2 regions of the Amycolatopsis sp. NPDC098790 genome follow, and region 1 is predicted to be linked to the other one. Evidence: riboswitches for the same ligand, from Rfam matches in the RefSeq annotation. Region 1 holds a riboswitch; the other holds the start of a gene.
The links. Region 1 has a riboswitch for thiamine pyrophosphate ahead of thiC (phosphomethylpyrimidine synthase ThiC). Riboswitches for the same ligand answer to the same signal wherever they lie in the genome.
Positions count from the first base shown of each region.

Region 1 (15,613 bases):
GGCGGCAGATCGGCCTGCGCCGCAAGTAGCTCCGGATCGCTAGGGTGAACGGCGTGAGCCACCCGCAGATCACGCTGACCGTCCGGCACACGCCGTCCGCGCTGGACACCCGCCGCGGTGTCGTCCGGCTGCACCCCGAAGTCCTCGACGCCCTCGGCCTGCGGGCCTGGGACGCCGTGCACCTCACCGGCGCCCGGGTCAGCGCCGCCCTCGCCGCGCCGACCGACGAGGCCGACGTGCCCGGGATCGTCCTCACCGACGACGTCACCATGTCGAACCTCGGCGTCACCGAAGGCGCCGAGGTCGTGGTCGCGCCGGCCGACGTCGCCGCGGCCAAGACGGTCACCGTCGCCGGGTCGCGGCTGGCCAGCGTCTCGGTCAGCCCGCACATGCTGCGGCTCGCCCTGATCGGCAAGGTGCTCACCGTCGGCGACGCCGTTTCCCTGCTGCCGCAGGACCTCGCGCCGCAGCCGGGGTCCGACCCGGCCGGCCTGCGCGGCCAGCTGTCGCGGGCGATCGGCGCGACCTGGACCAACGAGCTGCTCACCGTCACCGCGACCGAGCCGGCCGGCACCGTCGCGGTCGGACCGTCCACTGTGGTCGTCTGGCGCGACGGCGCCCGGCCCGCCCCCGAACCCGCCGCGCCCCGGACGGCGACCGCGCTCGTGCGCACCTCCGCCGTCACCGCGGCCGAGGAGTGGATCGACGCGGAGATCGTCGAAGACGAAGTCGCCGTGGTCGAGGAGGCCGCCGAACCCGCCGTCCCGCTGGCCGACCTGATCGGCGCCGAGGCGGCCGCGCGCAAGCTCGCCGAGTGGTTCGACCTCGCGTTCCACCGCCCCGAGCTGCTGGCCCGGCTGGGCGCGCCCGCCCACCTCGGCGTCCTGCTGTCCGGCCCCGAAGGCGTCGGCAAGGCGACGCTCGTGCGGTCGGTGGCGAACGAGGCCGACATCCGCGTGGTGCCGGTGGCCGCCCCGAACCTCGCCGTGCTGGACCCGAACGTCGCGGTCGCGCGCCTGCGCGAGGCCGTCCGCGCGGCCGACGGGCCCACGGTCCTGCTGCTCACCGACGTCGACGCGCTGCTGCCCGCGGCCACGCCGCCGCCGGTCGCGACCGTCGTGCTCGAGGAGCTGCGGACGGCACTGCGGCGCGAGCGCTTCGCCGTCGTCGCGACGACGGCCCGCGCCGAGTCCGCCGACCCGCGCCTGCGCGCCGCCGACCTGCTGGACCGGGAGCTGTCCCTCGCGCTGCCGGACGCGAAAACGCGCCGCGAACTGCTGAACGTCCTGCTCCGCGACGTCCCGCTCGACACCGGCATCGACTGCGGCGTCCTCGCCGAGCGGACGCCGGGGTTCGTCGCCGCGGACCTCATCGCGTTGCGCCGCGACGCCGCGTTGCGCGCGGCCTTGCGCCAGCGCGAGGCCGAGGAGCCGCGCATCTCGCAGCAGGACCTGCTGGACGCGCTGGCCACCGTCCGGCCGGTCTCGATGTCCACTTCGGACAACCTGGCCACCGGCGGCCTGACCCTGGACGACGTCGGCAACATGGTCGACGTCAAGCAGTCGCTCACCGAGGCGGTGCTGTGGCCGCTGCGGTACCCGGACTCGTTCGCGCGGCTCGGCGTCGAACCGCCGCGTGGCGTGCTGCTGTACGGCCCGCCCGGCGGCGGCAAGACGTTCCTGGTCCGGGCGCTGGCCGGCACCGGCGCGCTGAACGTCTTCGCGGTCAAGGGCGCCGAACTGATGGACAAGTGGGTCGGCGAGTCCGAGCGCGCGGTGCGGGAGCTGTTCCGCCGGGCCGCCGAGGCCGCGCCGTCGCTGATCTTCCTGGACGAGATCGACGCGCTGGCCCCGCGCCGCGGCCAGTCGTCGGACTCCGGGGTCGCCGACCGCGTGGTCGCGGCGCTGCTGACCGAATTGGACGGTGTCGAGCCGATGCGCGAGGTCGTCGTGCTGGGCGCGACGAACCGGCCGGAGCTGGTCGACCCGGCGTTGCTGCGGCCGGGACGGCTCGAGCGCCGCGTCTACGTGCCGCCGCCGGACGCCGAGGCCCGCGCCGCGATCCTCGCCGCCAGCTCGAAGAACACGCCGCTGGCGTCCGATGTGGACCTCACCGAGGTGGCGTCCACTCTGGACGGCTACTCGGCGGCCGACTGCGCGGCGCTGATCCGCGAGGCGGCGCTGACGGCGATGCGCGAGTCACTGGAGGCCCGCGAAGTCACCGCGGCGCACCTGGACGCGGCCCGCAAGACGGTCCGGCCAAGCCTCGACCCGGCCCAGCTCGCCACGCTGGAGGCGTACGCGAAGACCCAGGCCGGCGACTGAACTTCCCGCTTTGCACCACAAAGCCGCACTTTCCTAGGGAAAGTGCGGCTTTGTGGTGTGAAGCAGGTGCGTCAGCTGCCCTTGTGGCCGGACTCGTATTCCTTGGTCACGATGACGATCACGCCGGGGCTCGCGCTCTCGATGCCCGGGAAGCGGGGCTCGGCCTTGATGCCGAACTCCTGCGCGAGCTGCTTGGCCGCGGCTTCCTCGTCGGTGCCCGGGCGGTAGAACGCCGTCGTCGTCGGGATGACGCCCTGCGAGTAGTTGCTGACCTCGTTGACGTTCCAGCCGCCGCCGCGGAAGTCCTCGGCCGCGCGGTCCGCCAGGCCCTTGATCGTCGAGTTGTTGAAGACCCGGACGGTCACCCACTTGTTGGACGCCTGCTGGTCACCGGGCTGACCCGGCTGTCCCGGCGTGGGCTGGCCAGCGGGTGGCGTGGTCGTCGCCGGCGGCGGGGTGGGCGACGACGGGTTCGTCGAGGTCGAGGGCGGGGTGGCCGTCGACGAAGTGGCGGGCGGCGCCGACGTCCCGCCGGACGTGCCCGGCTGCGTCGTCGTGCCGCTCGGCCCGGCCTCGTCGGACCCGTTGCCCCCGCCCAGTGCGGTGATCCCGCCGATGACCGCGGCGATGATCGCCACGCCGACCAGGGCGACGCCCGCGGCCTTCATCGGCCGGGACATTCCCGAAAACACGCTCATTTCAGCTCGATCCCCAGTCGCCGGGCACCTCGTTTGCGCTGGCGGGCGGCGCGGGTCTTGCGCAGCCGCTTCACCAGCATCGGGTCGGCCTCGATCGCCTCCGGCTTCTCCAGCAGCTTGTTGAGCAGCTGGTAGTAGCGAGTGGCGGACAGATCGAAGCGTTCGCGGATGGCGTTCTCCTTCGCCCCGGCGTGTCGCCACCACTGGCGCTCGAAGGCGAGGATCTCGACCTCGCGTTCGGTCAGGCCGGGCACGGGCTTCGGCGGCGACGGCTGCGGCTCAGCCATCGACTCCGCGGCGTCCATCCGAGTCCCTCTCAATCGGGCGTCATGGCGAATCAGACCTAGCTCTTCCGCGGGCGCCATTCAACCACGGAAGCGGCCGCCGACGTGGGCTTCGACGTCGGCGCGTCACGGTCTGATGCAGGTCTACCAGAAGGGTCCGACTAAACTGGCTCGCCGTGACCATCCACCCCATCGTTATCGCCGGCGAACCCGTGCTGCACCAGCCGACCCGGGAGATCACCGAGTTCGACGCGCAGCTGCGCACGCTCGTGGACGACATGTTCGAGACGATGTACGCCGCCGAGGGCGTCGGCCTCGCGGCCAACCAGATCGGCCTCGACCTGCGGGTGTTCGTCTACGACTGCCCGGACGACGAAGGCGTGCGGCACAAGGGCGTCGTGGTCAACCCGAAGCTCGAGACGTCGGAGATCCCGGAAACCATGCCGGACCCGGACGACGACTGGGAGGGCTGCCTCTCAGCGCCCGGCGAGTCGTACCCGACGGGCCGCGCGAAGTGGGCGAAGGTGACCGGCTCCGACATCGAGGGCAACCCGATCGAGGTCGAGGGCACCGGCTACTTCGCGCGCTGCCTGCAGCACGAAACCGACCACCTGGACGGGTACATCTACTTGGACCGCCTGGTCGGCCGCCACGCACGCGCGGCGAAGAAGATGCTGAAGCACAACAAGTGGGGCGTCCCGGGCAACTCGTGGCTCCCGCCGAAAACCCCCGAGGACGACGGCGCCGTCATCTGAGACCACGAAGGGCCCCTCGATCGAGGGGCCCTTCGCCGGTTCAGCAGCCGAGGAAGTGGCAGCGGACCACGCGCGGCGTCTCCAGGACCGAGCCCGCCTTGACGTCCTGCGCGAGCCGGACGTACTGCGCGTGCGTCCAGGCCAGCGGGGTCGCCGACGCGTTGGGCGTGCCCGGCGGGAAGCCGGTCTGCCCGGACGGCGGGTTCTCGTCCCACACCTGCTCCGGCATGGTCTCCGCCGAGCTGCTGACCCGGCCGAGGTCACGCAGCCGCCGCGCCGCCGAGGCCGGGTCGCCGAGCGTCAGCTCGTACTCGCCGCGCTCACCCGCCAGCAGCGGCCAGAGCCGGCCGAACGTCGTGCGGCTTTCGGCCGGGAACGTGTAGTCCCACGGCGAACCGTCGGCCTGCTCGCCGTAGCCGTCCTTCGTGTACCGGTGCCAGAACTGCCCGGTCGGGGTCGTGAACGCGATGTCCTTGTCGGTGACGCGGATGCTGTTGCGGATCACCGGGTCGTCCGCGCGGTAGATGCCGAGCCGGACGAGGTCGAGGAAGCCCGCGTCGGTGACCGCGCGCTGGTCCATGGTCACGCTCGAGTTGCCGAGGTTGTACGTCGTCCCGTTGTTCGCGTTGGCGTCCTTGGTCAGGCGGACGAAGTACGGGTCCTTCGACAGCGGCCCGTTCGTGGTGATCGTCTGCTTCGGCAGGTCGGCCTTCATCTTGTCGGCCGCGGCGAGGTAGCGGGCGGCGTCGGTGGCCGCGCCGTTGTGCGACGCGATGTCCGCCGCGCAGACCAGCCCGGCGATCACCGACGCGATCGTCGACGGGGACCAGCCGTCCTGCTCCTCCCACCGCTCCTGCTGCGTGTACGGCGAAGGCTGCCCGTTCGGGCCCCGGTAGCCGAGGATGAAGTCGGCGGCCTTGCGGACGCCGGGCCACAGGTCGTTGCGGCCGAGCTGCTGGGCCAGCACGATCGGGAAAGCGGTTTCGTCGAGCTGGATCGACGTCCAGTACGGGACGCCGTCGACGCGGCTGTTCTGCGGCATGTGCCCGTCGGGCTGCTGCTGCGTGCCGAACATGTAGGACACCGAACGGTTCGCCGCGGCCGTGTCGCCGCCGGCGGCCAGCCCGGTCGCGATCTGGTAGAGGTCGCGCGGCCAGACCAGGTGGTAGGTGCCGGACGGCGACCACTCGGGGTCGTTGTTCCCGAACCGCCACGGCATGCTCGGCGACGCGATGAACGCGCCCGGGTGGTGCTTGTCCTCGCTCGCGGCGAGCGTCAGCATCGACGCCTTGTATAGGTCGCGCTCGGCGTCGGTCTTCAGCGACGACGGCGGCTTGCTCACCCCGCGCAGGTACTGCTGCCAGCCGCGGTCGTACGCGCGCGTGATGTCGCGGACGCCGCGTCGCTGCGACGCCTGCGCGCTGCCGAGCGCGTCGCCGGCCTTCGCGCCCATGCCGAGCGCGAGGGTGACGTGCCGGTTGCGGACGCCGTCGGCCGCGGTCTGCCCGGTCAGCAGGACGTTGCCCTTGGCGGCGGTGTCGTAGGTGGTCAGCTTGAACGTCTTGGTGAGCTGCGTGTTCCCGTCGGACGCGCCCGCGTAGCCGACGCTCGTCTTCGTGAAGGCGGGCTTGGCGGTCAGGGCGGCGGCGTTCGTGGCGTCCTGCGCGGTGACGGCGTCGCCCTTACGCGCGGCGGAGTCGTCCGAACCGTCGTTGGTGAGGTCCGGGTCGGCGACCGCGTAGAGCTGGTACGGCCGCCCGGTGAGCGACTGGAAGTCGACGTCCACCAGCACCGTCGTGGCGGCCGGGTCGGTGACGTAGGTCTTGCGCAGGCGCCAGCGGTGCTGGTCGTCGGTGATCGTCTGCTCGTAGACCAGGCTGTCGTCGTCGGTGCGCCGGACCTGCTGCGACTTCGCGGTGTAGTCGACGGTCGCGAAGCTGCGGCCGTCGGTGACGACGAAGTTCATCGACCGGACGCTCGGCGTCGACAGGTCCGGGTAGTAGACCTCGGACATCTGGCCACCTTGGAGGGTGAACCAGACGTTGCTCGACCGGTTGTGAGCCGTGCCGAAACCGGTCTTGTTGGCGGGCAGCCAGCTGGGATGGGCGCCCGGAGCGCCGGGAGCCTCGCCCTGCGCCGCCGCGGTCGCCGGGATCAGGCCGGTGACCAGCAGCCCAGCGAGGGCGCCGAACATGAGTTTGCGCATATCAACCCCACAGAAGATCGCTTCTGCACCGTTACAGAAGCGCCTGGAAGTGTCTCGCCGATCCTTCACCGGCGCATGGTCCGAACCGGTGAACCACTGACCGTCACTGGTCCGGTCGGCGGTTCACGGACAGCGAACCACCGTCCACCTCTTTCGGGAGCAAACTTGAAGTACCTGCAACGGTGTAATCGAGGTGCCCTCATGGAAGACGCGATGGACGCCTACTCGCGCGTGGTCAGCACGGTCGCGAAGACCGTCACCCCGCACGTCGCCGGGGTCCAGCTCGCGCGCGGCAGCGGGTCGGCCGTCGTCTTCGCCGACGACGGCCACCTGCTCACCAACGCCCACGTCGTCGCCGATCACCGGCGCGGCGTCGCGACCTTCGCGGACGGTAGCGAAGTGCCCTTCGACGTCGTCGGCGCCGACCCGCTGTCCGATCTCGCCGTGCTGCGGGCTCGCGGCGAGACGCCGTCGGCCGCTCAGCTCGGCGACGCCGACAACCTCGTCGTCGGGCAGCTCGTCGTGGCCATCGGGAGCCCGCTCGGGTTCTCCGGCACCGTCACCGCCGGCGTCGTCAGCGCGCTCGGCCGGGCGTTGCCGGTGCGCCACGGCCGCGCCGGGCGGGTGATCGAGGACGTCATCCAGACCGACGCCGCGCTCAACCCCGGCAACTCCGGCGGCGCGCTCGCCGACTCCGCCGGCCGGGTCGTCGGCGTCAACACCGCGGTCGCCGGCGTCGGGCTCGGGCTCGCCGTGCCGATCAACGCGACCACTCGGCGGATCATCGACACGCTCGTCGTCGAGGGCCGGGTGCGGCGCGCGTACCTCGGCGTCGTCGGCGTGCCCGCGCCGCTGCCGGACGACGTCGCCGAGCGCACCGGGCAGGCCGCCGGGCTGCGGGTGCGCGAAGTCGTGTCCGGCGGCCCCGCCGAGCGGGCCGGACTGCGCGCCGGGGACCTCGTGCTGACCGTCGGCCGCACCCGCGTCTCGGACGCGCAAGGCATCCAGCGGCAGCTGTTCGCGGAAGTGATCGGCACCGCACTGCCGATCACCGTGCTGCGCAACGGAGCCATGGTCGACGTCTACGCCACTCCGGCCGAGTTGGTCGGGTGACTTGAGTATCGCGCTCCGGCGTGGCATGGTCGGTGGCACAACACCAACGCGGGAGCTCGCGCCATGGCGGGCTGAGAGGGTGACTGGGGTTTTCCCGGCGTCACCGACCGCATGAACCTGACCGGGTAATGCCGGCGTAGGGAGTGAAAGTCGTTGACGACATTGGAGAACAAGCACGTCTCCGTCACGACCGGCCCGATCACGGGCTCGCACAAGGTTTACCACCAGACCGAATCCGGTTTGCGTGTTCCTGCCCGCCGGATCGACCTCTCGAACGGCGAGCACTTCGACGTCTACGACACTTCGGGCCCGTACACGGATCCCGACGTGGCCATCGACGTCCACAGTGGACTCCACCGGCTGCGCGCCGGCTGGGCCGACGGGCGCGAGCACAACACCCAGCTCGGCTGGGCCAAACAGGGTGTCATCACGCGCGAAATGGAGTACATCGCGGCCCGTGAACGGGTTTCCGCGGAGTTCGTGCGCGACGAGGTGGCCCGCGGGCGTGCGGTGATCCCGGTCAACCGCAAGCACCCCGAAACCGAGCCGATGATCATCGGCAAGAACTTCCTCGTGAAGATCAACGCCAACATGGGCAACTCGGCCGTCTGGTCGTCGGTCGAGGAAGAGGTCGACAAGATGGTCTGGGCGACCCGCTGGGGCGCCGACACGATCATGGACCTCTCCACCGGCAAGCGGATCCACGAGACGCGCGAGTGGATCATCCGCAACTCGCCGGTCCCGGTCGGCACCGTGCCGATCTACCAGGCACTGGAGAAGGTCGACGGCGAACCGGAAAAGCTGTCGTGGGAGATCTACCGCGACACGATCATCGAGCAGTGCGAACAGGGCGTCGACTACGTCACCGTGCACGCCGGCGTGCTGCTGCGCTACATCCCGCTGACCGCCCGGCGCGTCACCGGGATCGTCAGCCGCGGCGGTTCGATCATGGCCGCGTGGTGCCTCGCACATCACCAAGAGTCCTTTTTGTACACGCACTTCGAGGAGCTCTGCGAGATCCTCCGGCAGTACGACGTCACGTTCTCCCTCGGCGACGGCCTGCGCCCGGGTTCGATCGCCGACGCCAACGACCGCGCCCAGTTCGCCGAGCTGGAAACGCTGGGCGAGCTCACGCACATCGCGCGGTCGCACGACGTCCAGGTGATGATCGAGGGCCCCGGCCACGTGCCGATGCACAAGATCAAGGAGAACGTCGAGCTGGAAGAAAAGCTCTGCGGCGAAGCACCTTTCTACACGCTCGGTCCACTCGCGACGGACATCGCGCCGGCTTATGACCACATCACGTCGGCCATCGGCGCGGCCCAGATCGGCTGGTACGGCACGGCGATGCTGTGCTACGTCACGCCGAAGGAGCACCTCGGCCTGCCGAACCGCGACGACGTCAAGACCGGCGTGATCACGTACAAGATCGCCGCGCACGCCGCCGACCTGGCCAAGGGGCACCAGTACGCGCAGGAGTGGGACGACGAGCTGTCGAAGGCGCGCTTCGAGTTCCGCTGGAACGACCAGTTCAACCTGTCCCTGGACCCCGACACCGCGCGCTCGTTCCACGACGAGACACTGCCCGCCGAGCCGGCCAAGACCGCGCACTTCTGCTCGATGTGCGGGCCGAAGTTCTGCTCGATGCGGATCACGCAGGACGTCCGCAAGTACGCCGAGGAGCACGGTCTGTCCACCGTGGAGGCCATCGAGGCCGGCATGGCTTCGAAGTCGGCCGAGTTCACCGAGTCCGGCGGCCAGGTCTACCTGCCCGTAGTTCAGCCATGACACCGCCCACTGCCCTCACCATCGCCGGCTCGGACTCCGGCGGTGGTGCGGGCATCCAGGCGGACCTGCGGACGTTCTTCGCCCACGGCCTCCACGGGCTGGTGGCGCTGACCGCGGTCACCGTGCAGAACTCGTTGGGCGTACAGGGTTTCACGGAGATCCCGGCCGACGTGGTGACCGCGCAGATCAAGGCGGTGGCGTCCGACATGGGCGTGAACGCGGCGAAGACGGGAATGCTGGCGACGGCGGAGATCATCCGGTCGGTCGCCAAGACCCTCGACGAGGTCGAGGTGGGCCCGCTGGTGGTCGACCCGGTGGCGGCGTCGATGACGGGTCACGCGCTGCTGCGCGAGGACGCGCTGGAGGCGATCCGCACGGAGCTGTTCCCCCGCGCGACGCTGATCACGCCGAACCTGGACGAAGTCGGCCTGCTGACGGGCATCTCGGTGTCCGACGCGACCTCCCAGCGCGCGGCGGCGGAGGCACTGCTGGAGTTCGGGTCGCAGTGGGTGCTCGTCAAGGGCGGCCACATGACCGGCAGCACCTGCGTCGACCTCCTCACCGATGGCCGCGAGTACGTTTCGCTGAGCGGCCCGAGGTTCGAAACGGACAACACCCACGGCGGCGGCGACACGATGGCCTCGGCGATCACGTCGTCGCTGGCGAAGGGCGCGTCCGTGCCGGACGCGGTGGCGGCGGGCAAGAAGTTCATCGAGCGCTGCGTGGCGGAGTCCTACCCGCTCGGTGCGGGAGTGGGCCCGGTCTCGCCGTTCTGGGTGCTACCGGACCGGCGCTAGCTCCCGGCTGTCGTACTCCTCGCGAGAGGAGCGGATGCGGTCGAAGTTCGCCTGCGACCACGTGCTCAGCGCCACCAGGTGCGCGCCCACCTCCGCGCCCATCTCCGTCAGCGCGTACTCCACCGTCGGGGGCGTGGTCGGGTACACCGTGCGCGTCAGAAAGCCGTCGCGCTCCAGCTGGCGGAGGTTCTGCGTGAGCATCTTCTGGCTGATGCCGTCGACAGCCCGGCGCAGCTCGCCGAACCGGTGGGGACCCCGGGCCAGTGCGCCCAGCATCAGGGCCGTCCACTTGTTGGCCAGCAGGTCCAGCACGTCCCGGCAAGGGCAGCTCCGGAGATACACATCCCAGGGTCCGTCCTGGTCACAGGTGGTTTCCATCAGGTACCTACTTCACTTATTAGTGCCTTCTGGCGAAAAGTGACGAACGCTCCGAGTATAGGAGGAGACCCTCGGATAGAAGGAGAGCAGAGATGCGCATCGTGACCCAGGAGACGCTCGGCGGGCCGGAGGTGCTCCGCGTCACCGAAGCACCACGCCCGGAGCCCGGGCCGACGGAGGTCCTGGTGCGGGTGCACGCGGCCGGCATCAACCCCGTCGACTGGAAGGTGCGCGCGGGCGGCGGGTTCCTCGGCGAACCGCCGTTCACCGTCGGCTGGGACGTCGCCGGCGTCGTCGAGCAGGCCGGTTTCGGCGCCACCGGCGTCCGCGAAGGCGACGAAGTCCTCGGCATGCCGTGGTTCCCGCGCCCCGCCGGCGCCTACGCGGAGTACGTCACCGCGCCCTCGCGGCACTTCGTGCGCAAGCCGGCCGGGCTGTCGTTCGCCGAGGCCGCCGCACTCCCCCTCGCCGGACTCACCGCGTGGCAGGGACTTGTGGACGTCGCGAACGTCCACGAAGGACAGCGGGTGTTCGTCGACGCCGCCGCGGGCGGGGTCGGCCACCTGGCCGTGCAGATCGCCAAGGCGCGCGGCGCGCACGTCATCGGCACGGCCAGCGCCGGCAAGCACGACCTGCTGCGCGAACTCGGCGTCGACGAACCCCTCGACTACCACGACGAGAACGCCACCACGTCCGATGTGGACGTCTACTTCGGACTCGTCGGCGAGAAGAGCGACCTGCGCTGGCTGCCCTCGATCAAGGAAGGCGGCCTGCTGATCGGCGTGCCGAGCGGCGTCGCGGATCGCGTCGAAAAAGCCGCCGCGGCAAGGAAAGTGCGGACGGAACGGATCCTCGTCGAGCCGGACCGCGGCGGGCTGACCGGCCTCGTCGGACTGATCGAGGCCGGTCAGCTCAAGGTCCGCGTCGAGCAGACGTTCCCGCTCGAAGAGGCGGCCAAGGCGCACGAGCTGGGTGAGTCCGGCCGGGTGTCCGGCAAGCTCGTGCTGACCGTCTAACCCCTGGCGAGCACCTGGGGCAGCACCGTCGTCAACCCGGTCCAGTCCGACGTGACCACCGACGCGTGCTGCTTCGCCAGGTCGGCGACGCGCTGGTTGGCCTGGTCGACCGTCGGGTTGTGGGCGTCGATGGCCGGCGCGACGTTCTGGCCGTCGGTCATCACGACGTAGTAGTGGTTGGCGTCGTACCACCACGGCCCGGTCTGCGTCACCCACGCGTTCGCGTCGCCGTCGAACACGACGAACCACGGCTTGAGGTCGGCGGTGTACTTGTCCCGCGGGTCACCGCCGGCCGCGCCGTGCACGGTCGGGAAGATGTTCGCGTCGCCCAGCTTGCCCGCGTTCTTGAGCCCGACCAGGTACCGCGCGTACTCGACGTCGGTCTTCAGCGTGTCGGTCGGGTTCCCCTCCTCGACCGTGCCCGGGATGATCTCGGTGATCACCCGGCCCCGCAACGCGTCCACCGACGGCCAGTTGTCCGCCTTGGACGCGTCGTCGAGCGTGGCGTAGCTCCCGAGCAGCTCGGCCGGGCGGAAGGCGACGCTGCCGAGGTGCGAGCGGAACGTGGCGTCCAGCTCGTCCGGGCCCATGCCGGTGTTGTCCGAGAAGCCCGTCTTCATCTCCAGTTTCAAAGTGATCGGCGTGTGCCCCGGGTGGGCGGCCAGCCAGATCCGGATGTCGTCGAGGCAGTATTCGAGGTTCTTGTTCTTGCCGCCGGTGTACAGCTGCGCGGCCGACGTCGCCGCGACGCAGTTGTTGTTGTTTCCCAACGGGTTCGAGTGGCTGACCTTCCACTCGTGGGTGAAGAAGTCCGGCCAGACGTCCAGCTCGATCAGCGACGAGCCGGCGTCGAGTGCCCGGGCCAGGTAGTCGTAGGCCGCCGGGTCGTACGTGTTGTGCACGCCGACCGTCGTGACGTGGGAGAGCTTCGGGCTGTCCGCGTTCGCGGCCGTCGCCCCGGAGAGCACGAGCGCCGCCGTGAGGACCGCCACCGAGAAGAGCTTCATCCAGGCTCCTTCGAACGTGAGTAACGTTCACAATGTCTCACCGTGGTTGACTGTTGATGAAGCAAAAGAGGCTGATTGGCCTAGACCAGAAGTCGGGAAACCACCATGACGACGAGCCTGCCGACCGCGTTGACCATCGCCGGGTCGGATTCCGGTGGTGCCGCCGGGCTGCAGGCGGACCTGCGCACGTTCCTGACGTGCGGCGTGCACGGCCTGGTCGCGGTCACCGCCGTCACCGTCCAGAACACCCTCGGCGTGCACGACCGCGCCGACCTGCCGCCGCACATCGTGGCCGGGCAGATCGAGGCGGTCGCGGCGGACATGGGCGTCGGCGCGGCCAAGACCGGCATGCTGGCGTCGGCCGAGATCATCCACGCCGTCGCGGCGGCGTGCGACAAGGCGGAGATCGGCCGTGACGAGAAGATCCCGTTCGTCGTCGACCCGGTCGCGGCGTCGATGCACGGCCACCCGCTGTTCGACGACGCCGGCCTGCACGCCCTGCGCGACGAGCTGCTGCCGCGCGCGACGGTCCTGACGCCGAACCTGGACGAGGTCCGCCTGCTCACCGGCATGACCGTGAAGGACCGCGAGGGCATGCACACCGCGGCCGTGGTGCTGCAGCGGATGGGCCCGCGGTACGTCCTGGTCAAGAGCGGCCACCTGCAGGCCGACCCGGAGTGCGTGGACCTCCTGTTCGACGGCTCGACGTTCGTGGAGCTGCCGGGCAAGCGCTACGCGACACCGCACACGCACGGCGCGGGCGACACGATGGCGTCGGCGCTGACGGCGGGGCTCGCCAAGGGCATGTCGGTGGTCGAGGCCGCGCGGTACGGCAAGTGGTTCGTCTCGCAGGCCGTCGAGCACGCCTACCCGATGGGCGCCAAGGTCGGCCCGGTCTCGGCCTTCTGGCGGCTGGCACCCGAGGAGCGCTGAGCACCGGCCCGGTTACCATCCCTGCGTTTACTGATCCTTGAACCAAGCAGGGGGCGGCCTTGACCGGACGCGAGCGGGTGGCGAAGGTCCTCGAAGACCGCCGCTTCCAGAACTTCATCATCGCCGTGATCGTGTTCAACGCGGTCACGCTCGGCATGGAGACGTCGACGTCGATCATGGCGGGCTACGGCGACCTCCTGCACGCCCTCGACCACGTCGCCCTCGGCATCTTCGTCACCGAGCTGCTGGCGAAGTTCTACGCCTACCGCGGCGCGTTCTTCCGCGACAACTGGAACGTCTTCGACCTGCTGGTCGTCGGCATCGCGGTGATCCCGGCGACCGGGCCGTTCGCCGTCCTGCGGTCGTTGCGCGTGCTGCGCGTCCTGCGGCTGATCTCGGTCGTGCCGTCGATGCGCAAGGTCGTCTCGGGTCTGCTCGCCGCGATCCCCGGGATGGCGTCGATCGCCGCGCTGCTCGCGCTGATCATCTTCGTGGCAGGCGTGATGGCGACCAAGCTGTTCGGCGGCATCTCCCCGGAGAACTTCGGCGACCTCGGTACCTCGCTGTTCACGCTGTTCCAGGTGATGACCGGCGAGGCGTGGCCGGACATCGCGAAGGAGATCATGGTCCAGGCGCCGATGGCCTGGATCTTCTTCGTCGTCTACATCCTGGTGTCGAGCTTCGCGGTGCTGAACCTCTTCATCGCCGTGGTGGTCAGCGGCATGGAGGACGAGCTGCGCCAGGACATCCGCGAGGAAGAGGAGAAGCAGGCCGAAGCCCAGGCCGCCGCGAACCGGGAGATCCTCGAGGAGCTGCGCGCGGTGCGCGCGGAGCTGGCCGAGCTGCGAAAGACGGCCGTCTAGTCGTCCGCGATCAGGGCCTCGAGCGCCGGGAGCGCCGCCGTGAGCGCTTCGCGGTGCTCGGGCGTCAGGCGGTCGAGACGCCGGTTCAGCTCCTGCACCCGCGTCGACCGGACGCCGGACACCAGCCGCTCGCCCTCTTCCGTCGCCTTCGCCAGCCACGCCCGGCGGTCGACCGGGTCGGACTCGCGGCTGACGTACCCCGCCTCGACCAGGGACGCGATGATCCGCGACATCGTCGCCGCGGCGACGCCCTCCTTCGCGGCGAGGTCGCCGAGGCGCAGCTGTCCGGAGATCACCAGCGTCGCGAGGGCCGAGATGGCGCCGTGGCCGGGACCGGGCACGCCGGCCTGCCGCAGCGACCGGGACAGCCTGCCGACGGCCAGGTACAACCTGCCCGAGACGTCCTGGACCGATGTGCTCGTCACGGCTGGCTCCTTTTGCCTCGCCCCGCCGCCGGTGCGCCGGAAAGTGCCGTCCACCTTACGGGTTCGCCGTGCGCGTTCGGCGTGAAGCCACCCTGGTTCACCGTGGTGGACTCGACGCCTTGGCCCAGAAGCGCTGCGGAACCCGGCCGGCCCCGCGCGCCAGGTGACCGGCGACGACGGCCGAGCGCATCGCGGCGGCCATCCGCTCCGGGTCGGCCGCCCGGGTGACCGCGGTGGACAGCAGGACGGCGTCGCAGCCGAGCTCCATCGCCAGTGTCGCGTCCGATGCCGTGCCGATTCCGGCGTCCAGGATCACCGGCACGCCCGCCCGCGAAACGATCAGCTCGATGTTGTGCGGATTCCGGATGCCGAGGCCGGTGCCGATCGGCGCACCCAGCGGCATGACGGCGGCGCAGCCAGCCTCCTCCAGGCGCAGCGCGAGCACCGGGTCGTCGTTCGTGTAGGCGAACACGGTGAACCCGTCGGCGGCCAGCCGTTCGGCGGCGTCGAGGGTCTCGACCGGGTCCGGCAGCAGCGTCCGGTCGTCGGCGTGCACCTCGAGCTTGATCAGGTCGGTGTCCAGCGCTTCCCGGGCGAGCTGCGCGGTGAGCACGGCTTCGGCGGCCGTCCGGCAGCCCGCGGTGTTCGGCAGCAGCTCGATCCCGAGCCGGTTCAGCAGTTCGAGGACGCCGGAGCCGCCTTCGGCGTCGGCGCGGCGCATCGCGACGGTGGTCAGCTCGGTGCCGGACGCGACCAGCGCGCGTTCGAGGACGGCCAGGTTGGCCGCGCCACCGGTGCCGATGATCAGCCGGGACGTCAGCTTGGCGGTGCCGATGACCAGCGGTTCTTCGTCCACTTCAGCCTCCCTGGACCGCGGTGAGCACGTCGACGCCCGCGCCCTTGGGCACGGCGGTGGTGGGCCAGTCGCTCCGGCGGACGACGACGCCGTCGACCGCGACGGCGATGCCGGGCCGCTGCCCGCCCGACGCGTCGAGGACGTCGGCGACCGTGGCGCCGTCCGGGAAC
Region 1 is NZ_JBIWAI010000001.1:1,954,310-1,969,922, reverse strand. Features, by position in the region: gene pssA (CDP-diacylglycerol--serine O-phosphatidyltransferase) at 1-29, shown strand, start outside; gene ACIQWX_RS09890 (AAA family ATPase) at 54-2,324, shown strand; gene ACIQWX_RS09885 (LytR C-terminal domain-containing protein) at 2,396-3,022, opposite strand; gene ACIQWX_RS09880 (DUF3263 domain-containing protein) at 3,019-3,327, opposite strand; gene ACIQWX_RS09875 (peptide deformylase) at 3,483-4,061, shown strand; gene ACIQWX_RS09870 (glycoside hydrolase family 15 protein) at 4,102-6,267, opposite strand; gene ACIQWX_RS09865 (S1C family serine protease) at 6,469-7,380, shown strand; TPP riboswitch at 7,419-7,540, shown strand; gene thiC (phosphomethylpyrimidine synthase ThiC) at 7,534-9,168, shown strand; gene thiD (bifunctional hydroxymethylpyrimidine kinase/phosphomethylpyrimidine kinase) at 9,165-9,965, shown strand; gene ACIQWX_RS09850 (winged helix-turn-helix transcriptional regulator) at 9,948-10,343, opposite strand; gene ACIQWX_RS09845 (NADP-dependent oxidoreductase) at 10,436-11,359, shown strand; gene ACIQWX_RS09840 (phosphatidylinositol-specific phospholipase C domain-containing protein) at 11,356-12,366, opposite strand; gene thiD (bifunctional hydroxymethylpyrimidine kinase/phosphomethylpyrimidine kinase) at 12,472-13,299, shown strand; gene ACIQWX_RS09830 (ion transporter) at 13,359-14,162, shown strand; gene ACIQWX_RS09825 (MarR family transcriptional regulator) at 14,159-14,587, opposite strand; gene ACIQWX_RS09820 (thiazole synthase) at 14,685-15,443, opposite strand; gene thiS (sulfur carrier protein ThiS) at 15,445-15,613, opposite strand, start outside.

Region 2 (15,613 bases), 530 kb from region 1:
CGGGAGTTCGGCACCCGGGCGACCGGCGACCTCAAGGCGCGGGCGGCCACCGCGCGCGAAGAGGCCGGCGCGGTTGCGGAGCTGGTCGCAGAGGCCGAGCAACAGCAGCTCGACGTCATGCGTCGGGACGACCGAAAACTGGCCGCCGTCACGGCTCAGCAGCAGGCCGAAGCCCTGACCAGCGAGCTGGCCGCTATCCCGGGGCAGCTGGCCAAGCTGCGCGCGGACGCCCTCGCGGCTGCCGAAGCCGAAGCGAAGCTCGACGGCGCCCGCGCCAGGGTGGACGAGCTGCGGGCCTTCGCACGTGACGCGGCGGAACTCCCTGAGGCACAAGCGAAAGTCGGGCGCGGGGAAGCGAAACTGCGCGAGGTCGTCGACGCTCACCAAGAGGCCCGGCAGCGGCGGCTCGACCTGCGCGAGCGGCGGCTCGACGGGATGGCGGCCGAGCTGGCCGCCGCGCTGCCGGCCGGCGCACCCTGCCCGGTCTGCGGGTCGGCCGAGCACCCGGCACCGGCGAACCGGGACGCCGAACTGGTCGACCCGGCGGAGGAACGCGCCGCCGAGGAAGCCGAGCAGGCGGCGGACGCCGTGCGGCAGCGGGTGGTCGTCGCGCTGGAGGAAGCGAAGGCGCGGCTGGCCGGGCTGGTCGAACGGCTGGCCGGGCGCACGGCCGAGTCGATCACCGCGGAGCTGGCCGAAGCGCGCTCCACGGTCGCCGGCCTGACCGAGCGGGCGGCCGGGAAGGCGAAGCTCGGCGAGCAGGTCGTTCTCCTCGAGCGCGATCTGGAGCTGCGGACCGAACGCCGTCGTCAAGCCGAACAGGCGGCGACCGAGGCCACGACCGACGTCCGGGCCCTCGAGGAACGGCTGGCCGAGCGCGAACGCCGGCTCGTCGCCGGGCGCGGCGAGTTCGCGGACGTCACGGCCCGGCGGACGCACCTGGTCGGGCTGGCCGAGGCCCTCGAAGGGGTCGCCGAGGCCCGAACGGCCGTCGCGGGCGCCCGGGAGCGCGTCGCCCAGCAGCGCGCGCTGGTCGAGGCCGCGGTCAAGGCGAAGGGATTCACGTCGCTGAAGAAGGCGCGGGCCGCGATGCTGCCGGACGAACAGATCGAAAAGCTTGAGCAGGGCATCGCCGAGGCGGAAGCCGCTGCGGCGGGGGCGCGGGCGTTGCTGTCCGAGCCGGACCTGTTCGGGATCTCGCCGGACGATGTCGCGGACGTCGACCGCGCAGCCGATGCGGCCCAGCTGGCGCGGGCGCGTGCCGACTCCGCGTACGCGGCGCTGCGGGTGGCGACCGCCCAGCACGACGAGCTGACGCGGCTGGCCGTCCTGCTGCGCGAGGCACTCGCCGGCCTCGCACCGGCCGAAGCGGCGTACGCGGAGCTACGCGCGCTCGCGGACGTCGTCAACGGGCGCGGGCAGAACAGCCGGAAGATGTCGTTGCGCTCGTACGTGCTGGCGGCGCGGCTCGAAGAGGTGGCGGTCGCCGCGACCCACCGGCTGCGCACGATGAGCCAGGGGCGGTACTCGTTCGTGCACTCGGACGCGGCGGGCGCGCGCGGCACCCGCGGCGGGCTGGGCATCGACGTGCTGGACGACTACTCGGGCACGATCCGCCCGGCGAAGACGCTGTCCGGCGGCGAGTCGTTCCTGGCGTCGCTGGCACTGGCGCTCGGGCTGGCCGACGTCGTGGCGGGCGAGACGGGCGGCGCGTTGCTGGACACGCTGTTCGTCGACGAGGGGTTCGGCACGCTGGACGCCGAAACCCTCGACGTGGTGATGAACATCCTCGACGAGCTCCGCGCGGGCGGCCGGGTGGTCGGCCTGGTGTCCCACGTCGAGGAGCTGCGGCAGCGCATCCCCACGCGGCTGCGGGTCCGGAAGTCCCGCACGGGCTCGACAGTGGAGGTGCGCGCCGGTTGACGACTCGGACAAGATGAAGCCATGACGGACGCGCCCCCGAACGACCTGCCCCGCTACCGCCTGCTCACCGGCCCGGACGACGCCAAGTTCTGCCACCGGGTCAGCGAGGCACTGGAGCTGGGCTACCGGCTCCACGGTTCGCCGGCCGCCACGTTCGACGGCAACCAGGTGATCGTGGCGCAGGCGCTCCTCTGGCACGGCATCGAAGGCTGACGCCGGGGGCGAGTGTGGCCGAGCGAAGGGGCCGGCCGGAGTGGGCTGGCCCCGAGCGAGAGTGCCGGCCGGGTCGGGCCGACAGCGGGTGGCGGCCGGTCGGTGACCCGGCTGGCGCCAGCCAGGTCGAGGTCTGCCGGGCGCCCCGCCGCGCGACCTCAGCCGTGTCCGGCCGCGTGGCGCAAGTACCTCCCCGCGTACGAGCACCACGGCGTCCACGCGCGCGCCCGCTCCGGCAGCGAGCCCGGCGCGATGCCCAGCGCCTCGGCCCCGCGACGGACCGCGGGGTCGTCGATCAGCAACACGTCCGGCGCGCCGAGCACGCGCATCACCACGTTGTCCGCGGTCGACGGGCCGACCCACGTCAGCAACTCCGCCCGCAGGTCGGCCGCGTCCCGGCCCACGTGCACGTCCAGCTGCCCCGAAGCCAGCGCCTCGGCCACCGGGTGACCCGTCGAGGCGATCTGCGCCGCAGTCGGGAACAGCCGCGTCACGCCCCACTCGCCCGGAACCTCGTCGCCGGGCGGCAGCGGCCCCTCCAGCACCGCCCGGAGCAGCAGCTCCTCGCCGTCCACCGCACCCGGGACCCGGATCCCCGGCACGGCCGCCACCACCGGGGCCAGCGCCCCATCAGCGCCGAGGACCCGGGTGACCGCCGCCGGGTCGGCGTCGAGGTCGAGCAGCCGGCGCACGCGGCTGACCGCGCTGCCCAGGTCGCGCAGGTCCGTCAGCGTCAGCTCGCAGCGCACGTGGTCGGACGAAGGCGTCAGCCGGACCACGCCGGTGCCGTGCGCGAGCCGCAACGTCCGCGCGTAAGACGTCGACGTCACCTCTTCGACGCCCGGAACCGCGTGAGCCGCGAAGAAGCGAAGCAACCCGACAGCGTCGAACGGCGGCCGGAACGGCAACCGGAGGCTGAGCCGGGTTCCGCTCACGTCGTGTCGACGTCGAGACGCGGCGAAGGCGCGCAGCTGCGACGGCGTCGTCGCGAACACCTCGCGGATCGTCTCGTTGAACTGCCGCACGCTGGAGAAGCCCGCCGCGAAGGCGACGTCCGTCAGCGGTAGCTCCGACACCTCGATCAGCAGCCGGGCCGAGTGCGCGCGGTGCGCCCTGGCCAGCGCGAGCGGGCCCGCGCCCAGCTCGGCGGTGAGCACCCGGCCGAGCTGGCGTTCCGAATAGCCGAGCCGTCGCGCCAGGCCGGGGACGCCTTCGCGCTCCACCGTCCCGTCGGAGATCAGGCGCATCGCCCGCGCCGCGAGGTCGGCGCGCACGTTCCAGTCCGGCGAGCCGGGCACCGCGTCCGGCAGGCAGCGGCGGCAGGCGCGGAAGCCGTTGGCCTGCGCGGCCGCCGACGTCGGGAAGAAGCGGACGTTCCGCTCCTTCGGCGTCGACGCCGGGCACGACGGACGGCAGTAGATGCCCGTGGTGCGGACCGCCATGATGAACTGGCCGTCGAAGCGGGAGTCGCGGGCGGTGACCACGCGGTAGCAGCGCTCGGCGTCGCGCCAGAGGGCAAGCGTGTCGGTGACCATGGATTCGAGCATGCCAGCAGGTCAGCGCGGTCGCTGGCGGAAATCCGACGCCGCGTTGGGCGCGTGGGCCCCGGCCGCGCGGCCCACGTAGACTGCGGGATCGTGAGTCTCACCCTCGGTATCGTCGGCCTGCCCAACGTCGGCAAGTCCACCCTGTTCAACGCGCTGACCCGCAACGACGTGCTCGCCGCGAACTACCCGTTCGCGACGATCGAGCCGAACGTCGGCGTCGTGCCGCTGCCGGACCCCCGGCTGGACAAGCTGGCCGAGCTGTACAAGTCGGAGAAGACGGTCCCGGCCGTGGTGTCCTTTGTGGACATCGCGGGCATCGTGAAGGGCGCGTCCGAGGGTGCCGGGCTGGGCAACAAGTTCCTCGCGAACATCCGTGAGGCCAACGCGATCTGCCAGGTCATCCGCGTGTTCGACGACCCGGACGTCGTGCACGTCGACGGCCGGATCGACCCTTCGAGCGACATCGAGACAATCAACACCGAGCTGATCCTCGCCGACCTGCAGACCCTGGACAAGGCGCTGCCGCGGCTGGAGAAGGAAGCGCGGACGAAGAAGGAGAACAAGCCCGCGCTGGACAACGCCCAGAAGGCGAAGGAGATCCTCGACGCCGGGCGCACGCTCTTCCAGGCGCAGAAGGAGGTCGACTTCGAGGCGTTGCGGGAGCTGAGCCTGCTGACCACGAAGCCGTTCCTCTACGTCTTCAACGCCGACGAGTCCGTGCTCACCGACGACGCCCGCCGCGAGGAGCTGACCAAGCTGGTCGCGCCGGCGGACGCGGTGTTCCTCGACGCGAAGGTCGAGGCGGAGCTGCTGGAGCTGGACGACGAGGAGTCGGTCCGCGAGCTGCTCGAGTCGGTCGGCCAGCCGGAGCCGGGCCTGTACTCCCTGGCCCGCGCGGGCTTCCACACGCTGGGCCTGCAGACGTACCTGACGGCGGGCCCCAAGGAGTCCCGCGCCTGGACGATCCCCCAGGGCGCGACGGCACCCCAGGCGGCGGGCGTGATCCACACGGACTTCGAGCGCGGCTTCATCAAGGCGGAGATCGTCTCCTACGACGACCTGATGGAGGCGGGCACGATGGCCGCGGCCCGCGCGGCGGGCAAGGTCCGCATGGAGGGCAAGGACTACGTCATGGCCGACGGCGACGTGGTGGAGTTCCGCTTCAACGTCTGATCACCGGTTGTTACTTTCATTGGACGCAGGATATGCTGCGTCCAATGAAAGCTTCGCCGAGCCTGCTGCCCCTGCTGCGATCGCGCATGCAGGGCGAGCTGCTCGCGCTGGTCCTGCTGCACGCCGATCGCGAATACAGCATCACCGAGCTCGCCGAGGCCTGCGGCGTCACGCCCACGGCCGTACTGCGCGAAGTCGAGCGGCTGGTCGGCGGCGGCATCCTGGAAGACCGGCGGGTGGGCCGGAGCCGGCTCGTCAAAGCCCGCACGGACACCCCGCTCTACCGTCCGCTGAGTGACGTCATCGCGGTCACGTTCGGGCCGATGTCCCTGCTCGCCGAGGCCCTGTCCGGGCTGGCGGGCGTGCGCGAGGCCTACATCTACGGGTCCTGGGCCGCGCGCTACAGCGGCGAGCCGGGACCGCCGCCCGGCGACGTCGACGTCCTCGTCGTCGGTTCGCCCGATCCGGACGAGCTCTTCGACCTGGCCGAGAACGCGTCGCGACGGCTGGGCCGCGAGGTCAACGTGCATCGCATCTCGCCCGAGTCGTGGGCGGCGGACACGACGGATCCGTTCCTCACCAGCGTTCGTGATCGTCCGCTGGCCCGGCTGAACCTCGACCAGGAGTCCTGATGCCGCAGTGGAACCAAGGGCGCGAACGGATCGACGCGTTCATCGCGCGCGGCGCCATCGAGCACGTCCCCGCGTCGCGGGAGGCCGCCGAGGCCGAGCTGGTCCGGGCCCGCACCCACCTCGCTTCGGCGCGGCAGCTGCAGGACACGGACCCGGAAGGCGCTTACACGCTGGCCTACGACAGTGCCCGCCGCGCGCTGGCGGCCGTCCTGCAGAACCAGGGGCTGCGGGTGACGAGCCGCGGTGGCCACGTGACCGTCTACGAAGCGGTCCTCGCGCAGCTGGATCCGCCGCTGGGACACGTTCTGCGGCCCTTCAACCGGATGCGGGCGCGTCGCAACGAAGTCGCGTACCGGTCTTCGGAGGCTCCGTCGATGACGGCCGAAGATGTGGCGGCCGACGTGCCGAAGGTGCTGGCGCTCATCGAAGTGGCCGAGAAGGCCATTCCCAACATGCCGAGCTACTGAAGCCGGCCTGACCCGGAAGCCGGGCCGGCGACCGGCTCAGCCGAGGAGGCCCATCAGGGCGATCGCGATCAGCACGACCGCGGGGGCGAGGGCGTTGATCCAGGCGCGCTGGGCGGGGGTGAGAGCGGCGGTGCTGTTCATAGCGTTTCCTAGGGCCGAAACCGATGCTTCCGCCCTGCTCAGCGCGCTGATCTTGCCCTTCGTTAGCGGCTGTGATCGAAGTCACCGGCATCCGGGTGACGGCGTCCGCGGGCGGTGAACCAGACCACCCCGCCCGCCGCCGCCACCATCGCCGCGAATGCCGCCGTTCCCACCACGATCGCCTGGGTCACTGCCGTCCCTCCATAGCAAAGCTGTTTACCGAGAGACGCCGAAACCGCGGAAAAGTGCACTCAGAGTTACCGGGATCACAAAGAAGAGAGCACCGCGTCGATCTCCGACGCCAGGGCGAAGTCCTTCTCCGTCAAACCGCCCGCCGAGTGCGTCGAAAGCCGGAACGTCAGCGTGCGCCAGCGGATGTCGATGTCCGGGTGGTGGTCGGCCGCTTCGGCCAGCACCGCGACGCGGTCCACCACCTCGATCGCCTGCGGGAAGCTCGCCAGCTCCGCCTCGCGCGAAATCACCGCGCCGGCCCGCGTCCAGCCGGCGCCCAGCCGTTCGTCGGCCTCGGCGTCGCTCAAGATTTCCGTCATGTCTCCATGGTCGTACGTCCTGGACTACGCTGCACGGTTGCCACGGGAGTCCGGTCAGCCGGGCTGAGAGGCGGGTCACCCCGCGACCGTTCGCACCTGACCGGATCATGCCGGCGAAGGGAGGGCTTTCCCTCCTCGTCCGGAGAAGTGCAGGAGGGTAGATGAAGAGCAGGGCTGTTCGCGCCGCGACGGCCGTCGCCGCCGTCAGCGTCGTCGCCGCGGGGTGCTCGCTGTCGGACGGTGACGGTGGCACGCAGCAGACGCCCACCGTCACCCTCGTGACGCACGACTCCTTCCTGGCGCCGCAGGAGGTGCTCGACGCCTTCCAGAAGCAGTCGGGCATCAAGATCTCCGTGCTCAAGCAGGGCGACGCCGGATCGCTGACCAACAAGCTCGTGCTGACCAAGGCCAACCCGATCGGCGACGTCGCGTACGGCGTCGACTCGACGTTCGCCTCGCGCGCGCTCGCCGAAGGTGTCTTCGAGCCCTACACCAGCCCCGAGGCCGACCGCGGGCCGCAGCGCTACGCCGTCGACCCCGAGCACCGGCTGTCCGCGGTCGACGTCGGCGACGTCTGCGTCAACGTCGACACGAACTACTTCACGAGCAAGGGGATCGCGGCGCCGGAGTCCTACGACGACCTCGCCGACCCGAAGTACAAGGACCTGCTGGTCGCCGAGGACCCGGCGACGGCGTCGCCCGGGCTGGCTTTCTTCCTCGGCACCATCGCGAAGTACGGCGAAGCCGGCTGGAAGGACTACTGGGCGAAGCTGAAGGCCAACGGGCTCAAGGTCGTCAGCGGCTGGGAAGAGGCCTACACCAAGGACTTCTCCGGCTCGTCCGGCAAGGGGCCGCGCCCGATCGTCGTCTCGTACGCCTCTTCGCCCGCCGCCGAGGTCGGCGACGACGGCAAGCCGCGCACCAAGGCGCTGCTCGACACCTGCTACCGGCAGGTCGAGTACGCCGGCGTGCTGGCGAACGGCAAGCAGACCGAAAGCGCTCGCAAGGTCGTCGACTTCCTGCTGTCGCAGCAGTTCCAGGCGACGGTGGCGGCGAACATGTACGTCTACCCGGCGCGCCAGGGCGTCGACCTGCCCGCGGGCTGGGCGCAGGTCGCGCCGCTGCCGCAGAAGCCGCAGTCGCTCACGGCGGACCAGGTGCAGGCCGGACGCGAGAAGTGGATCGGCGAATGGCGCACGCTCGTGCAGTCCTAGCCCCACCGCGGACTGCCCGCGGCCTCGGCCTGGCACTGCTCGGCCTGGCGCCCATCGGGTTCCTGGTGGTGTTCTTCGCGTGGCCGGTGCTCGCGATCATCGGGCGCGGGTTCGCCGCGGGCGGCCTCGACGTCGTCCTCGGCGACGCGCGGACCTGGCAGCTGGCCGGGTTCACCGTCGCGAGCGCGGCCGCGTCGACGGTCGTGGCCGTGGTGGCCGGGCTGCCGGTGGCGTTCCTGCTCGCGCGGGTGCGGCTCCCCGGTGTCGGCCTGGCGCGGACGCTCGTGCTGGTGCCGTTCGTGCTGCCGACCGTCGTCGTCGGCCTGGCGTTCCGGGCGCTCTGGCCGGACGGCGGCGTGCTGCCCATCGTGCTGGCCAACGCGTTCTTCAACGTCGCCGTCGTCGCGCGGACCGTCGCCGGGCTGTGGGCGCGGCTGGACTCGCGGACGACCGACGCCGCTCGCGCGCTGGGTGCGTCACCGTGGCGGGCCTTCCGCTCGGTGACGCTGCCCGCGCTGGCGCCCGCGATCGCGTCCGCCGCGGCCGTCGTGTTCCTGTTCTGCGCCACCAGCTTCGGCGTCGTCCTGATCCTGGGCGGGGCGCGCTACCGGACCCTGGAAACCGAGATCTACCTGCGCACGGTCGACCTCCTGGACCTGTCCGGCGCGGCGGCTCTATCACTGATCCAGTTCGCCGCCGTCGTCGCAGCTCTGGTGCTCGGCGGCCTCGCGCGACGGCGCAAGGACAGCGCCCGGATCGGGTCCGGGGGGACGCGGCGGCCGCGTGGCGGCGAGTGGTGGGCCGTCGGTGCCGCGGGGGTCGTCCTGGCGTTGCTGGTGACGCCGATCGTCGCGCTGCTCCTCGAGTCGGTGTCCGGTGCGAACGGGTGGAGCCTCGCCGGTTATCGAGCGTTAACCAGTACCGGCGAGAAGGGTGCGCTGCAGGTGTCCGGGTGGGACGCCGCGGTGAACTCGCTGAAGGTGGCGATCGACGCGACGCTGCTCGCGATGGTCGTCGGCGTGCTCGCGTCCGTGGTGCTGGTGGCACTGCGCCGGTCGCCGGCCCCAGCCGCGCGCGGACTGGGCGAGACGATGGACGCCGTCCTGATGCTGCCGCTCGGGGTGTCCGCGGTGACCGTCGGGTTCGGCTACCTGGTGACGCTGGACGCGCTGCCGGGCGACCTCCGGACGTCGCCTTACCTTGTACCACTGGCGCAGGCGCTGGTGATCATCCCGCTGATCGTGCGGATGGTGCTGCCCGTGCTGCGCTCGGTCGACGTCCGATTGCGGCAGGCCGCGTCGACGCTCGGCGCGAGCCCGCTGAGGGTGTGGCGCGAGATCGACCTGCCGCTGACGCTGCGGCCACTGGTCGCGGCGGCCGGCTTCGGGTTCGTCGTCGCGCTCGGCGAATTCGGCGCGACGAGCTTCCTCGCCCGGCCGACCGCGCCGACGCTGCCGGTCGCGATCGCGTCCCTGATGGGACGTCCGGGGGAGCTGAACAACCAGATGGCGTACGCGGCGTGCGCGCTGTTGATGCTCGTGACGGTGCTGGCGGTCGCGCTGATCGACCGGCTTGGGCGCGGCCGGGTGGGAGAGTTCTGATGGCGCTGTCGGTGCGTGACCTGACTGTCCACTACGGATCGTTCGCGGCGGTCCGCGACGTCCGCCTGGACATCGCCGACGGCGAAGTCTTGGCCCTGCTGGGGCCGTCGGGGTCGGGCAAGTCGACGCTGCTGCGCGCGATCACGGGACTGGAGCCATCGGCGCGGGGTGCGGTGAGCTGGGACGGCGACGACCTCGGCGCGGTCCCGGTCCACAAGCGCGGCTTCGGCCTGGTGTTCCAGGACGGCCAGCTGTTCGGCCACCGGGACGTCGCGGCGAACATCGCGTTCGGGCTCCGGATGCACGGGTTGCCGCGGTCTTCGTGGGCGCCGCGGGTCGCCGAGCTGCTGGAACTGGTGGGGCTCTCGGGCTTCGAACGACGGCGTGTCACGGAGCTGTCGGGCGGCCAGGCCCAGCGGGTGGCGTTGGCGCGCGCGTTGGCGCCGAAGCCGCGGTTGCTGCTGCTGGACGAGCCGCTGTCCGGTTTGGACGCGGGGTTGCGCGAACAGCTGGCGATCGACCTGGCGGACCTGTTGCGGCGCAGCAAGATCACGGCGCTGCTGGTGACGCACGACCAGGAGGAGGCGTTCACACTGGCCGACCGGGTGGCGGTGCTGGACGCGGGCGAAGTGCGCCAGGAGGGAGCGGTCCGCCGGGTGTGGCGCAACCCGTCGGACGACGACGTGGCCCGGTTCCTGGGGGTGACGACGTTCGTGGAGGGCGTGGTGGCCGGCGGAGTGGCGCATACATCTCTGGGCGACGTGGGGTTGCCGGAGGCGGAGGACGGCCCGGTGCGGCTCGGTCTGCGCCCGCACGCGCTGCGGGTGGCTGCGTCCGGAGTGGACGGTGAGGTGGTGGCGGCGGTACACCGGCGCGAGCACGTGCGGCTGGTGGTGAAGCTGAGCGAGTCCACTGTGGACGCGGTAGCCCCGGCGGCTTCGGACCTGCGGGCGGGGGACGCGGTGAAATTGGAGTTCGACCCGGACGGCGTGGCCTTGGTGGGCTAGGAGACGCCCACAGAGCAGCCCCCACCCGATCCCGGGGGGCAAAGTCGCACGTGCTCATCCCCGCCTCTGCTCAGGGCGCACTGGAAGGTGAAAGTCTCCTTCGGCTCGCGCTTCAAGCCGGAACGGCGATCGGCCTCGGCCGTTGGAGGACGCGGCTGTGCCGCGAATGCGTCATTCGAGACCTCCCACGTCCCGAATGCGACATTCGCGACCTTCAAGTCCTGGCTGCTGCCAGGGCTGGATCGCGCCACTCGGGACCCGGACGGCGTGGCCTTGGTGGGCTAGGAGACGCCCACAGAGCAGCCCCCACCCGTTCCCGGGGGGCGTCCCCAGGCCAAGTCTACCGGCCCGGCCCGGGGAACAAGCGCCGCTCGCAGATCTGTGGACAACTCCCCGCCTGTGGATGGGGAACTTGACAAATCAGCCGTCGCGGGTGGACAAGCGGGCGTACGCCAGCGACAGCCCGATCACGATGTAGCAAGCCGCCCGCAAAGCCCCCTCGCCCAGCAGCTGTCCACCCATCGGGTCCTGCAGCACCTCCGCCGGTGCCATCGACCAGTTCTGCGTCAACAGGAACGGGTGCAGCCAATCCAGCGACGTCAAGAACCCCAGGATCGTGAACACGATGTCGGCCGCCAGGACCGACGCCACCACCAGCATCGGGTGTTCCGTCCAGCTGGAGATCGCCAGCGCCACCGCGCCGACCGCCCACAGCTGCAGCACCACCCAGCCCGCCACCAGCAGGATGCGGGCCAGCGCGCCGCCCAGGGACAACGTCGTGCCCGACAGCGTGAACAGCGAGTCCGTCCCGTTGATGATCAGGCCGGTCACCACGCCCGTCACGCACATCGCCAGCACCGAGACCACCGACACCGTCGCGACGCCGAACGCCTTGACCGCCAGCAGGCGGCCGCGGCCGACCGGGGCGATCAACCAGCCGCGCAGGGTGCCGTGGGCCGTCTCGCCCGCTATCGCGTCCGCGCCCGCCATCGCCGAGGCCAGCGGCAGCAGCAGCGCCAGGGACATCACGATCGCCGCGATCGGCAGCACGAACGCGTTGTTCACCGCGGACGCCAGCAGCGCTCCGCCGCCGTCGTCCGGGCCGCCGCCCTGCGAACCCGTGTCGTCCACCAGCGTCAGGCCGACGCCGATCACGATCGGGATCAGTGCCAGCAGCCCCAGCACGGCCAGCGTGCGCGGCCGCCGGAAGATCCAGCGCAACTCCGCGGCCAGCAGCCGCGGCAACGGCACCGTGTCATGGCCCGTGCGAACCGCCGGTACCTCCAGGACCGCCGTCATTCCGCCCCCTCCGTCAGCCGCGCGAACAGGTCTTCCAGCCCGGTGCGGGCCCGCGTCGCCTCGTGGACCGCGACCCCCGCGCCCACCAGGACCTGCAGCACGCGCGGTGCTTCGGTCGCCGTGAGGTCCGCGCGGACGCCGTCCGGGGTCAGCCGGACGCCGATCCGGTGCTCGCGCAACACCTCCACGGCCTTTTCCGCGTCCGGCGTGCGGACGAGCAGCGCCGCGTTGCCGGACTCCAGCAGCTCGGTCAGCTCGCCCTGCGCGACGACGTTCCCGGACTGCAGTACGGCCACGTGCGTGCACGTCGCCTCCACCTCGGCCAGCAGGTGCGACGACACCAGCACCGTGACGCCCGCCGCGTGCAGCTCGGCGACGATCCTGCGGATCTCCCTGGTACCCGCAGGATCGAGGCCGTTGGTCGGCTCGTCGAGCACGACCATCTTCCGCGGCACGAGCAACGCCGAAGCGAGCCCGAGCCGCTGCTTCATGCCGAGCGAGTAGCCCTTGTAGCGTCGGCGCGCGGCGCCGGTCAGCCCGACGCGCTCCAGCGCCGCGTCCACCGCGGACGGGATCCCGGCCGACGTCAGCCGCGGTTCCGCCGCGGCGAAGCGCAGCAGGTTGTCGCGCCCGGACAGGAACGGGTGGAAGCCCGGCCCCTCGACCAGCGCGCCGACGTCCGGCAGCGCGTGCGCCGCGGCGTCCGGCATCGGACGGCCGAGCAGCTCGACTTCGCCCTCGGTCGGCCGGACCAGGCCGAGCAGCATCCGGATGGTGGTCGTCTTGCCCGAGCCGTTCGGCCCGAGCATCCCGACGACCGCGCCCTCCGGGATGTCGAGGTCGACGTGGTCGACCGCGACGGTGCTGCCGTAGACCTTGCGCAACCCCCGCGTGCGCGCGGCCAGGGGAACCGCCGGGGCGGACACCTCCGAAGAGACGTCCGCCCCGGTTTCCGCAGTCGTGCTGGTCACTTCTGGCCCAGCGCTTCGTAGAGGACCTGCTCCGGCACCGCGCCGGCGGCGAAGCGGCCGTCGTCGGTCAGCACTGCGCTGCCCACCTTCGTGGTGACGAGGTAGCCGCTGCCCCACGCGCCGTTGACCTTCTTGGCGAAGCGCTCGAGCAGCGCCTTCGGGTCGGCGTTGCCGCCGCGGCCTTCACGGCCGGACTGCTGCTTCGGCGCCGCGTTCAGCGCGTCCGCCGGGACCTTGCCGGTGACGACGGTGTCCCAGCCGTCGCCGACGACCTTGACGTCGTCCTTCGCCTGTTCGGCGAGGGCCTTGTCCTTGTCGTCGATCGTCGGCGTCTTCTCCTGCACCTTCGCGCCCTTCGGCGGGGTGAAGGTGAAGAGGTCGGCCGGCTGCTGCGTGAACTCGATCTCGCTGAACGCGACCTCGAGGGCCGGCGTCGACGTGCCGTTGCTCAGCACCGACACCCGCAGCGGCATCCGCGTCTGCGAGTCGACCGCGACGCGGATCTCGCGCAGCAGCGTCCGCTCGCTCGGCTTCGGCGTCAGGACCAGCTCGTAGGCGGGGCGGTCGGCGACGGTCGCGGTGCCGTCGACCGACACCGTGCTGCTCTCGCGCACCTTCGCCAGCAGCTCGGTCGACGCCGCGACCGGGTCGGCCAGCTTCTCGCTGCCCGCGCCCTTCTGCTTGGCCACGTCGGCCGGGATGGTCACCTTCGTCGCGGTGTTCGTCTTGGAGCTGTAGTCCCAGACGGTCGTGCCGTCGTGGACCACGGTCTCCTGGCTCGCACCCTGCGTGGCGGCCAAGCGGCTCTTGCCGGCGCCGTCGCTGAAGATGTGCGCGGAGTCGATGTTCAGCGCCGACGCCCCCGGCAGCGCGCTCCCCACCGACGGCAGCCCCAGGTCGTTGCTGATCTTCACCGTGCCGTCGAACGCGCCCGGCTTCGCCTTCAGCACCGACTGGACCAGGTCTTCGGCGCTCACCTGCGGCAGCGCCGGCTTGTCGTCGGCGCTGGCCGGCATCGCGACGAACGCGAGCCCGCCCGCACCGAGCGCGGTGCCGACGACCGCGGCGGTGATGCCCTTCGTCTTCGGTTTCATGCGTCTCTCCCTGTGGTGTCCCGGGCTCGAGTGTGCCCGGCTCCCTGGCCACGACGCTTCCCTCTCGAGGCTGAGATACCCCTGAAGGTTCTCCCTCCCCGGCTGAGATCGTGCTGAGAGCTGACGCACGACCTGCGGAAACCGGCCATGATGAACCTCGTGAAACCTCGGGTGCTGGTGGTCGACGACGAACCGGGCGTGCGGAAAGCACTGCAACGCGGGCTGCGCGCGGAGGACATGGACGTGGTCACCGCCGCGGACGGGCCGACCGGCCTGCAGCTGGCGAGCACGGGCTCGTTCGACGTCATCCTGCTCGACATCATGCTGCCGGGCCTGTCCGGCTACCGCGTGCTGGAGCGGCTGCGCAAGGACGGCGTCATGACGCCGGTGCTGCTCGTCTCGGCCAAGGACGGCGAGATCGACCAGGCCGACGGCCTCGACCTCGGCGCCGACGGCTACCTCGTCAAGCCGTTCTCCTTCGTCGTGCTGGTCGCGCAGGTCCGGGCGACCCTGCGCCGCGCCGGGCCGGAAGCGGGCCGCGGCACGCTGCGGCTGGGCGCGCTGGAGGTCGACCGCGGGCTGCGGCAGGTGCACTGGAACGGCGAGGAGGTCGGGCTGAGCCCGCGCGAATTCGCGCTGCTGGAGGTGCTCGTCGGTCGCGCCGGCACGGTCGTCACGAAGGACGAGCTGCTGCGCGCGGTCTGGGGCGAGGAGCAGGCTGTCACGCGCAACCTCGTCGAGGTCTACGTCGGATACGTACGACGTAAGTTGGACGCGGTCGGCGCGGGCGCGTTGCTGCGGACGGTCCGCGGGCACGGCTACCTCGCCTCCGACGCGCAACTCGACGAGGTCATCACCCCGTGATGCCCTGGTGGCGGGGCCGGTCCCTGCAGGTCCGGATCACCCTGCTGGCCGCGACGATCACCCTGGCCTGCCTGCTCGGGCTGGCCGCGCTGGCCGCGTCGAACCTCTCCCCGCTGCTCATCGGCTCGGTCGACCGCGAGCTTTCGGCCGCGCTCGGCCCGGCCGGCGCGGAGGTGAGCGCCGGGCGCCCGCTATCCGGCGCGGCACCGGTGACACTGCGGGTGCTCGACATCGCGGGCACGCCGGTGGACGGTGGCACCCCCGCTGGCCTTACGTTGTACGACGTCTCGACTTTGAAAGCCGGACAGCCGGTCCAGCGCGACGGCGCGCGGTACCTGGGGACGGTCGTCAGCGCGCCGGACGGGTCGCAGCGGCTGGTCGTGGCCGGCGCCGGACTGGTCGGGTTCTCCGCGGCGGTGCACTACGGCGGCGTGTGGCTGGTGGTCGTCGCGTCGGTCGGGGCGCTGGTCGCCGGGTTCGCGACGTGGCTGGTGGTCCGGCTGTCGCTGCGCCCGGTGGCGCGCATGCGGGGTTCGGTGCGCGCGCTGCCGCCGGGGGCGCGGCTGGCGCTGCCGGACTCGCACGACGAGCTGCGCGCGCTGGCGGAGGAGTTCAACGCGCTGCTGGAGCGCCAGGAGCAGGCGGCCGAGCGGCTCCGGCGGTTCACCGGCGACGCGGCGCACGAGCTGCGGTCGCCGGTCGCGTCGATCCGGGTGCAGGCCGAGGTCGCGGTGACGAACCCGGACCCGGAGCTGTCCCAGGAGACGTTGTCGGACATCTTGACCGAGGCCGAGCGGCTGTCCTCGCTGTTGGACGGGTTGTTGTCGCTGGCGCGGTCGGACGCGGGGGAGGTGCCCGCCGCTTCGCCGGTGGAGCTGGTGAGCGAGGTGCGCGCGGCGGTGGCGCGGCTGCCGGC
Region 2 is NZ_JBIWAI010000001.1:2,481,140-2,496,752, forward strand. Features, by position in the region: gene ACIQWX_RS12410 (AAA family ATPase) at 1-1,923, shown strand, start outside; gene ACIQWX_RS12415 (DUF1737 domain-containing protein) at 1,945-2,136, shown strand; gene ACIQWX_RS12420 (DNA-3-methyladenine glycosylase 2 family protein) at 2,295-3,683, opposite strand; gene ychF (redox-regulated ATPase YchF) at 3,774-4,856, shown strand; gene ACIQWX_RS12430 (ArsR family transcriptional regulator) at 4,901-5,488, shown strand; gene ACIQWX_RS12435 (hypothetical protein) at 5,488-5,955, shown strand; gene ACIQWX_RS12440 (hypothetical protein) at 6,159-6,287, opposite strand; gene ACIQWX_RS12445 (4a-hydroxytetrahydrobiopterin dehydratase) at 6,363-6,647, opposite strand; TPP riboswitch at 6,680-6,787, shown strand; gene ACIQWX_RS12450 (thiamine ABC transporter substrate binding subunit) at 6,809-7,861, shown strand; gene ACIQWX_RS12455 (ABC transporter permease) at 7,837-9,462, shown strand; gene ACIQWX_RS12460 (ABC transporter ATP-binding protein) at 9,462-10,469, shown strand; gene ACIQWX_RS12465 (ABC transporter permease) at 10,890-11,768, opposite strand; gene ACIQWX_RS12470 (ABC transporter ATP-binding protein) at 11,765-12,739, opposite strand; gene ACIQWX_RS12475 (outer membrane lipoprotein carrier protein LolA) at 12,736-13,833, opposite strand; gene ACIQWX_RS12480 (response regulator transcription factor) at 13,981-14,697, shown strand; gene ACIQWX_RS12485 (sensor histidine kinase) at 14,697-15,613, shown strand, end outside.
Region 2: it holds a riboswitch for thiamine pyrophosphate, as region 1 does, so the genes downstream of both, ACIQWX_RS12450 (thiamine ABC transporter substrate binding subunit) here and thiC (phosphomethylpyrimidine synthase ThiC) in region 1, are expected to answer to the same signal.